4 regions of the Kitasatospora sp. RG8 genome follow, and region 1 is predicted to be linked to each of the others. Evidence: riboswitches for the same ligand, from Rfam matches in the RefSeq annotation. Region 1 holds a riboswitch; each other region holds the start of a gene.
The links. Region 1 has a riboswitch for cyclic di-AMP ahead of J5Y04_RS42935 (M23 family metallopeptidase). Riboswitches for the same ligand answer to the same signal wherever they lie in the genome.

Region 2: it holds a riboswitch for cyclic di-AMP, as region 1 does, so the genes downstream of both, J5Y04_RS43110 (transglycosylase family protein) here and J5Y04_RS42935 (M23 family metallopeptidase) in region 1, are expected to answer to the same signal.
Region 3: it holds a riboswitch for cyclic di-AMP, as region 1 does, so the genes downstream of both, J5Y04_RS43350 (transglycosylase family protein) here and J5Y04_RS42935 (M23 family metallopeptidase) in region 1, are expected to answer to the same signal.
Region 4: it holds a riboswitch for cyclic di-AMP, as region 1 does, so the genes downstream of both, J5Y04_RS01155 (family 16 glycosylhydrolase) here and J5Y04_RS42935 (M23 family metallopeptidase) in region 1, are expected to answer to the same signal.

Annotation. Positions count from the first base shown of each region.
Region 1 covers NZ_JAGIYX010000013.1:17,411-19,588, reverse strand. The annotation lists gene J5Y04_RS20295 (alpha/beta fold hydrolase) at 1-312, opposite strand, end outside; gene J5Y04_RS20290 (YiaA/YiaB family inner membrane protein) at 422-712, opposite strand; cyclic di-AMP (ydaO/yuaA leader) riboswitch at 958-1,116, shown strand; gene J5Y04_RS42935 (M23 family metallopeptidase) at 1,129-1,989, shown strand; gene J5Y04_RS20280 (hypothetical protein) at 2,106-2,178, opposite strand, start outside.
Region 2 covers NZ_JAGIYX010000001.1:16,382-18,559, forward strand. The annotation lists cyclic di-AMP (ydaO/yuaA leader) riboswitch at 1,122-1,322, shown strand; gene J5Y04_RS43110 (transglycosylase family protein) at 1,309-2,178, shown strand, end outside.
Region 3 covers NZ_JAGIYX010000040.1:47,910-50,087, reverse strand. The annotation lists gene J5Y04_RS36815 (cytochrome P450) at 1-613, shown strand, start outside; cyclic di-AMP (ydaO/yuaA leader) riboswitch at 840-1,010, shown strand; gene J5Y04_RS43350 (transglycosylase family protein) at 1,016-1,927, shown strand; gene eno (phosphopyruvate hydratase) at 2,175-2,178, shown strand, end outside.
Region 4 covers NZ_JAGIYX010000001.1:264,670-266,847, forward strand. The annotation lists gene J5Y04_RS01155 (family 16 glycosylhydrolase) at 1-1,169, opposite strand, end outside; cyclic di-AMP (ydaO/yuaA leader) riboswitch at 1,172-1,337, opposite strand; gene J5Y04_RS01160 (triacylglycerol lipase) at 1,589-2,178, opposite strand, start outside.

The DNA of each region.
Region 1 (2,178 bases):
CGAGTTGCCGGCGAGGACGGCGCGCCCGATGCCGAGGTGGTCGAGCAGGGCGAGGACGTCGGCGGCGATCGCGGCCGGCGAGTAGTCGTCCCAGACGATCGAGGAGTCGCCGAAGCCGCGCAGGTCCATGGTGATCACGCGGCGGCCGGCGGCGACGAGCAGCGGGCGCAGGTGCCGGTAGGCGGCCCGGCTGTCGAGCATCCCCGGGAGCAGGACGACGGGGGCGCCGTCGCCCTGCTCGGTGTCGTCGTAGGCGATCCGGCCGCCGGTGACGTCGAGGTACTGCGTGGTGGGGGCGGTGGTGCGGGACATGGGGGCCTCCTCGGTCCGCCGGGGCGTCGGCGGTGGTGCCGACACCCATAAAGCTAAGGCTAATAGCCTTAGCCGTCAAGCTATCGACCGGATCCGAGGATGGCCCGGATCAGACCCCCTCCACCTTGAACGGGTCGTGCTCGGCCAGCAGCTTCTCCAGCCGGGCCTGGTCCACCCGGGTGACGATCTCGCTGTTCTCCTGCTTGTCGCGGACCACCTTGGCCAGGGTGAACGAGGAGGTGACGGTGTAGAGCAGGCCGACCCCGAGGAAGGCCCGGGTCCAGCCGCCCACCGGGAGGTAGGCGATCCCGGTCGCGAGGGCGCCGGCGGAGAGGGCGAAGGAGAGCACGGCCTGGACGTAGTACGCGGCCGTGGTGCGTGACTGCATCGGTGCGTTCATGGCGTCAGGATGGCCGCGTCGGGCCGGGTCGCACATGAGTAGGGGTACTCAAGTAGGGGTTCGTTCGTTGACGTCCAATAACGTTCGGTAGTGTCAGTTGTTGTCAATCGCCCCAAAATGCCCATCGGGTCACGTAGTGTCCGGGCTGTGTCCTGCTGCTCCTGACGGATGGCTTGGAATCAGGGGCTCCTAGGATTAACGTTTGATAACGCAGCGCGGTCCGCAACGCCGTACCCAGACGGCACCGTGCGCCGTCGCCTAATCCCGCCGGCCGGCCTCCGGGCAGGCCAGGGAGCCGGGGAACCACGTTCCTTGGGGTGAATCGGCCGGGCCCAGGCCCAGCCGTAGGAGACCTTCCTGCTCCGAACCCGTCAGCTAACCCGGTAGGCGCGAAGGAAGGAAAGGAGCGCGCCTCCGTGGCGTCGACGCACTCTCCGGCAAACCTGCCCGGCTCCTCCGCCGGCACCCAGCTGCTCGACCACCCGTGGCCGCCCGCCCACCCGGGCGAGTCCGGCGGGCCCTCCGACGAGGCGGCCCCGCAGGCCGCCGAGGCCAACCGGCACCGGATGCCGCGTCAGACCCGTGGGACGGCCCCGCTGCTCGGCGTCACCGCCGTCGCCGCCACCCTGGGCGCCACCGGCTTCGCCTCCGCGACCCCGGCCGCCGCCCCCGCCGTCGAGGCCCCCGACGAGACCCCGGTCGCCCTCGCCGCCGACCCCGGCCTCGCCCTCGCCGCCCGGATCCAGCAGCAGGCCGACAGCCAGCGCACCGCCGCCGAGGAGGGCGCCCGGCTCCAGGCCGCCAAGGAGGCCGAGGCCAAGCGCGCCGCCCAGCAGCAGGAGGCCAAGCGGGCCGCCGAGGAGGCCGAGAAGGCCAAGCTCGCCGCCATCAACCTGCCGGTGCGCGACTACAACCTCTCCGCCCACTACGGCCAGAGCGCCTCCTACTGGGCCCACCTGCACACCGGCCTGGACTTCGCCGCCGACACCGGCACCCCGGTCTACGCCGTCGGCCAGGGCACCATCACCTCGGCCGGCTGGGCCGGCTCCTACGGCTACCGGATCGTCGAGACGCTGCCCGACGGCACCGAGATCTGGTACTGCCACCTCTCCTCGATCATCAAGGGCTCCGGCAAGGTCGTCCCCGGCCAGCAGCTCGGCAAGGTCGGCGCCACCGGCAACGTCACCGGCCCCCACCTGCACCTGGAGGTCCGCCCGGGCGGCGGCGCCCCGGTCGACCCGGAGAGCTGGTTCGAGCAGCGCGGCATCACCCCCTGACGAGCACCGGAGTGCCCCGGCCGTCACGACGACGGCCGGGGCACCCGTGCGTCCCGCCCAGGGCCACGCCCCGGGGGCGCGGACCGGACCAGGCCCGCGCCCCCGTGCCCCCGCGCTCACTCCCCCGGCAGCTGCGCGAGGTACGCGTCGATCTCCTCCTGGCCGGGCTCCGGCGCGAGGTCCGGGAAC
Region 2 (2,178 bases), on a different contig from region 1:
GACGGACCGGACGACGGCCAGGTCGTAGCGGGTGGAGGAGCCGTCCTCGCCCGGCGGGCCGGTCGGGGTGACGGACAGTTCGTCGCCGGGCCGCCAACCGGCGGGCGGGGCGGCCAGGGTGACGGTGGTGTCGCCGGCCCGCAGGCCGCCGGCGGCGCGTACCCAGGCGGTCTTGGCGGCGCCGTCCAGCCGCAGGTACCCGGCGCCGGTGACCCGGAGGCCGACGTCGGTGTCGACCAACCTTCATGCCGTCGCCCCGGAACCGCTTCTCGTCGACGGCCGGGAAGCGCAGGGTGTGCACGGCGGTGTCGTCGGGGGCGAGGGCGAGGGTGCCGCGGACCTCGACGTTGCCCGCCGAGGCGAGGGTGACGGTGCGGCCGGCGGCGAAGGTGAGGGCGCCGCCCGGTTCGACCAGCAGCGAGGCGACGGTGGCGTCGGTGTCCAGCAGCACCTTGTCGGTGATCCGGACGGCGCTCTGCGGGCCGGGCACCCTGCCGCCCCAGCCGGTCGGGTCGGACCACGGGCGGCCGTTCCGGTCGACGGCGGGCGCGGCGGCGGGCTGCCCGGGGGCGGCGCCCTCCGCGGCGCCGGCGGAGGGCGGCGGCGCGGCGTCGCCGTGGTCCATGGCTCCGTCGCCTCCCGTCCCGGCCGGGCTCGTGGCGGTGCCCCCGGCGGCGACGGGCGCCGTGGGGCCGGTCAGCGAGCGTCGCAGGGCCTCCTCGCCGCCGATCGCCGCGAACGCCGTGCCGACCGCGAGCCGGCGCAGCATTGTGCGGCGACTTAAGGGAGTTCGGGCCGCTTCAGGCGGGATGTCCGGTCTGCGATGCTTTGCCCGGCGATGCGCTCCGCGGGGCCCGGCGGCCGGCCGGCCCGCGTCCGGCTCCTCGCCCATGGCCATCGCTGCGTAGCCCTCCCCCCGGACGGCTGCGTCGGTCCCGACCTCCTGAAGCACAGGCAGTTGCATTGACCGCGGCGGGCGTTGCGCGAAAACGGTCATTTCTGATCATGGTGGACAGCCTTTCCGCAGGCTTTCCGCAAACCGTGACGAGCGTCACACATGTTTGCGGTTTGAACTTAAGTCTGCTTAACGTGCTCCCCGTTCGTGGCCACACGGACCCAGCTCATCCGCAACGCCGAGTCCTGCCGTCGGGTGCGCTGGCAGCGCAGAACGCACCACGGCAGGAGCGGGGGAACCACAGGTAAGTCGCCCCGGACCGGTCCGCGTACCGGTTCAGGGCTAGGGGTGAAGCCGCGTCCACAGCGCGGCCGGGCAACTCCAGCCCGAATCCGACAGCTCACCTCGCAGGCGTGGGAGAGGACCGCGTCTTCATGCTGCCCACCAACGGCACCCGCCTGTCCAGCCGCACCCGCCGCGCGATCGCCACCCTCGGCGTCGTCGGCATCGGTCTCACCGTCCCCTGCCTGACCTCCGGCACCGCCTCCGCCGCCTCCGTCGCCACCTGGGACAAGGTCGCGCAGTGCGAGAGCAGCGGCAACTGGAGCATCAACACCGGCAACGGCTTCTACGGCGGCCTCCAGTTCACCAACAGCACCTGGGCGGAGTTCGGCGGCACCGCGTACGCGGCCCGCGCCGACCTCGCCACCAAGGACCAGCAGATCGCGATCGCCGAGAAGGTGCTCGCCGTCCAGGGCCCCGGTGCCTGGCCCGTCTGCTCCGTCCAGGCCGGCCTGACCAAGGGCGGCACCCCCGCCGCGGTCGACACCACCACGGCCGCCAAGCCCGCCGCGCAGACCCCGGCCCCGGCCGCGCCCGCCGCGCAGGCCCCCGCCGCCAAGCCGGCCGCGCCGAAGGCCGACCAGGCCCCGGCCTCCACCGACTCCGCCAAGCCGCAGTCCGGCCAGAACTGGTCGAAGAAGTGGCAGGACAAGGCCGCCTCCAACGACTACACCGTCGTCGCCGGCGACTGGCTCTCCTCGATCGCCGACAAGAACAACGTCCAGGGCGGCTGGGAGCGGCTGTACGAGCTCAACCGCTCCACCCTGACCGACGGCCCGCACGTCATCTACCCCGGTCAGCACCTGACCCTCGGTGACCGCGCCCAGGCCTCGGACGAGTCCGGCAAGGGCTTCAACTGGTTCGACCGGAGCTCCGGCAACTCCGGCCAGGCCGCCGCCGCCAAGCCCGCCGCCCAGACCCAGGCCCCGGCCGCCAAGCCG
Region 3 (2,178 bases), on a different contig from region 1:
CGAGAACGAGGCCGCGGCGATGGCCTTCATCCTGCTCTTCGCCGGGTTCGAGACGACCGTCAACCTGATCGGCAACGGCACCTACGGCCTGCTGCGCAACCCGGACCAGCGGGCGCTGCTGCAGGATTCGATCGCCCGCGGGGAGAGCTCCCTGCTGGAGACCGGGATCGAGGAACTCCTGCGCTACGACGGGCCGGTGGAGCTGGCCACCTGGCGGTTCGCGACCAGCCCGCTGACCATCGGCGGGGTGGCGATCCCGGTCGGCGATCCGGTGCTGGTGGTGCTCGCGGCGGCGGACCGGGACCCGGCGAGGTTCGCCGACGAGAACACCCTCGACCTGGCCCGGGCGGACAACCCGCACCTGGGCTTCGGGCACGGAATCCACTACTGCATCGGCGCCCCGCTGGCCCGGCTCGAGGGGCGGGCGGCGCTGGCCACCCTGCTCTCCCGGCTGCCGGATCTGCGGCTGGCCGAGAACCCGGACAACCTGCGCTGGCGAGGTGGTCTGATCATGCGTGGACTTCGTGAACTTCCGGTCGAATTCACTCCCGAGAAGAAGCCCGTCGTCCCTGCTGACGAGCCCTCCGTCGGGGCCTCCGACATCACGGACTGATGCCTCGACACACTGACGGGACGTCTCCGACACGCCGAAACAGGGGGGTTGAACCGCCATCAAAGCGGACATACCGCCTTCGTTGGTAGGCGATCAGCCACTCACCGTAATTTCTGTGTGATATCGGCGATATGAGCTTGTGATTGGTAAGAGGATCTGCCTACCCTCCCTGAAGTTCGCAGCTGCGGACCTCGTGCGCGGAACGCCGAATCCTGCCCGCCGTGCCACGGGAAACCGACCAGACCCCTGGGCAGGGGCGGGGGAACCAGGTTTGTTGCCGTCCCCCACGGCTTGGGGTGAAGCCGCCCGCGCGGGCAGAAAGCCTTCCGCGCGAGCGGCCGGGCCACCTCCCGGTCCGAACCCGACAGCTCACCTCGCAGGCGTGCGGAGAGGGACCCATTCATGCTGTTCGTTGGAACTGGCCGTCACCGTCGTCGCACCCAGGCCGAGAAGGCCATCGCAGTCGCCGGTGTGGCCGGCGTCGGACTCGCGATGCCGATCCTCACCGCCACCGGCGCCTCGGCGGCCCCCGTCTCGACCTGGGACGCGGTCGCCCAGTGCGAGAGCGGCGGCAACTGGAGCATCAACACGGGCAACGGCTTCTACGGCGGCCTGCAGTTCACCTCCAGCACCTGGAAGGCGTACGGCGGCACGTCCTACGCTCCGCAGGCCAACCAGGCCAGCAAGGGCCAGCAGATCTCGGTCGCGGAGAAGGTCCTCGCCTCGCAGGGCCCGGGCGCCTGGCCGGTCTGCTCGCAGAAGGCCGGCCTGAGCAAGGGCGGTGCCCCGGCCTCGGTCGACACCGCCTCGGACGCCAAGCCCGCCGCGCCGAAGCCGGCCCAGAAGCCCGCCCAGCCGAAGCCGGCCCAGCAGCAGGCCCAGAAGCCCGCCGCCCAGCAGCACGCGCAGCAGGCCCAGCCGTACGGGCAGCAGCAGGCCACGACCCCGGACTTCTCCGGCCACGGCGGCTGGGACGCCGACGCGAAGGTGTACTGGTACCAGAGCAACGGTGACTGGTACTGGACCAGCCACCAGAGCGTCTACCAGCAGTACGCCGGCCAGGGTGCGGGTCAGGACAACCGCGCCGCCCAGGCGGCTCCGGCCGCGCAGGCCGCCCCGGTCGCGCAGAGCGCCCCCGCGGCCCAGCAGCACGCCGGCCACGGCTACACCGTCCAGTCCGGCGACACGCTGGCCGGCATCGCCGCCACCCAGGGTCTCCCCGGGGGCTGGCAGGCGCTGTACGACGGCAACCGCGGCACCGTCGGCGCCGACCCGGACCTGATCATGCCCGGACAGGTGCTCAACCTCGGCTGAGCGCAACCTCTCTCACGGTGACTCGGCGAAGGGGGCCGGATTTGGCCCCCTTCGTCCACATCTGGTCGGCTTCCGTCGGGCAACCAGGTGAACTACCGGGGGGTAGCAGGGCCACACGCTGAGACGGGACCGAGGTCAGCGTGGCCCCGAGAGCCCGTGCGGTTAGGCTCTGGTCGTAACGACTCCGCAATCGTTCGCCCGACAGCACCCACCGTCAGTCGAACCTGCTTCCGCTAGGAGATGCCTCGTGC
Region 4 (2,178 bases), on a different contig from region 1:
CAGTCGGCGCCGACGCCCTTGCCGTCGGAGAACACCTTGGCGCCGTTGACGTACCAGTCGACCGAGGTGGCCCCGTAGTGGGTGCCGATGGTGACCCAGCCGTCCTTCGCGATCGCCTTGGCGTCCGTGTAGTACAGGTGACCCGGGGTGATGTGGTTGGTCAGCTCCAGCAGGTTCGGGTTGTCGGTGTGGTACTCGAAGGAGTCGATCTCACCGTGGGCGCCGCTGGTGCCGTTCCAGGTCCACAGCGCCGGCCAGGCGCCGGTGCCGGCGGGGAGCTTGACCCGGGTCTCGATGTAGTCGCCGGTCTTCACCTTGAAGCCCTCGCTGGAGTACTCCGTGGTGAGCAGCCCGGTGTCCCAGGCCTGCTTGCCGTTCTCCAGCGTGTGGCTGCTCGGCTTGGCGGTGAAGGTGGCGACGCCGCCGGAGACGGTGACGTTGTTCTTGTTCAGCCAGTCGAGCTTGTTGTCGTTCGGGTTGTGGTCGCCGTAGTGGTACGAGCTGCTCCGGTCGGCCGTCCAGCGGGAGCCCAGGTCGAGGCTGTTGAAGTCGTCCGACCAGGTGAGCTTCTTGCCGGCGACCGGTATCGCGCCCGGGGCGGCGGTCTGCGACGGGGTCGCGGTCGGCGCGGGCGTCGGGGTGGCGGTGGGTGCGGTGGTCGGGGTGGCGGTGGGTGCGGTGGTCGGGGCGGGCGCCGGCGTGGCGGCGGCCGAGACCACGAGCTTCTGCGAGGGCAGGTTGTGCCAGGCACCGGCGGAGTCCTGCCAGAAGCCGAACTGGGTGTAGGTGCCGGCCGGCAGGGTCCGCGAGCCGGTGGTGACCGTCAGCCCGCCCGGGCAGATCTGCGCGTTGGTGCGGTTGCCGGGGAAGTCGAGGTTGTGGCCGGCCGCGTCACGCACGCCGACACCGACCGTCCTGGCGGTGAAGCAGGCCGAGGAGTGGACGGTCAGCGAGGCGGCGGAGGCGTTGCCCGCGACCATGGTGGCCGGGCCGAGCCTGTCCTGGGTGACGGTCGGCGCGGTGGCCGCCTGGGCCCCGCTCACCGCGGGAATGCCCAGGAGGCCGGCACCGCTGATGGCGAGCACGCCGGTGACGGCGAAGGCGGCGTTGCGACCGCGGTGGCTGGGGCGGGCATGGCGCGGCGCGCTGCGCCGGGTGGGCTTCTGCATGGCAGTGTCCTCTGCGACGCCTGCGAGGTGAGCTGTCGGGTTCGGGCTGAGGTTGCCCGGCCGCCTGTGGAGCGGCTTCACCCCTAGCCACGGCCCGGGCGCGGGGAGCGCACGGGCCGGGCACTGACCTGGGTCCCCCGCTCCCGTCCGCTGTGGTGCTCGGTTGCCGGCCGGCGGGTGGACAGGACTCGGCGTCCCGACGGCGGAGGTCCGCGAAGCGGACGTCCCGAGCAGGCTAGGCAGGCCGTCCGGGGGGCGACAACTCGGTGGAGGGTGTTGTCGTGCAGGTCACAGTGGAGTCGATCAACGACGGTGCGGAGTGGATCAGTTGGCCGTACGGGCACCGGGAGGACGGTGAGCGGGGCGCCGGCCGGGCGGTGTCGTGGCATCGGCCGGGCGGGCGGTCGCCGGCCGGGTGGTCAGCCGAGCCAGCTGTTCACCTGGCTCATCGCGTCCGGGGACCAGGCCAGCTCCAGGTGGTTGAGCCCGCCGAGCAGCCGCGTCCCGCCGACCGTACCGATCCCGGTGGTGTCCAGGGCGCTGCGGGTGAGGACGATGCCGTCGCTGGGCCCGCGGTTCTCGTTGAGGATCCCCGGGATGTCGGCCGAGCCGCCCGCCATCAGGAAGGTGGCGACCGCCGCCGGGACGCCCGCCTGCTGGAGCGGCCCGATCAGCGAACCGGCGTCGATCGCCGCCTGGATGCCCTGGCCGGAGGTGTAGTAGCCCTGTCCCCCGTAGTACGTCGTCCACCAGTCCTGGGCCGAGCCGTCCACCCCGTAGACGCCGTCCCAGCGGGCGAGCAGCTGGCGCTGGCCCGGGTAGCAGTCGTACCCGCCGGTAGGCAGGACCCCGAGGCAGGGCTGGGCGGTGTACGTGCCGTAGCAGGTCATGTACAGGTGCGGCGAGGGCGCGTTGGCGGTGCCGCCGCAGGCCGGCCAGGTGGCCAGCGAGAACGCCCAGCCGTGCGCGTAGACGTAGTCCAGGCCGCCGTTCGGCCCGCCGAGGGTGA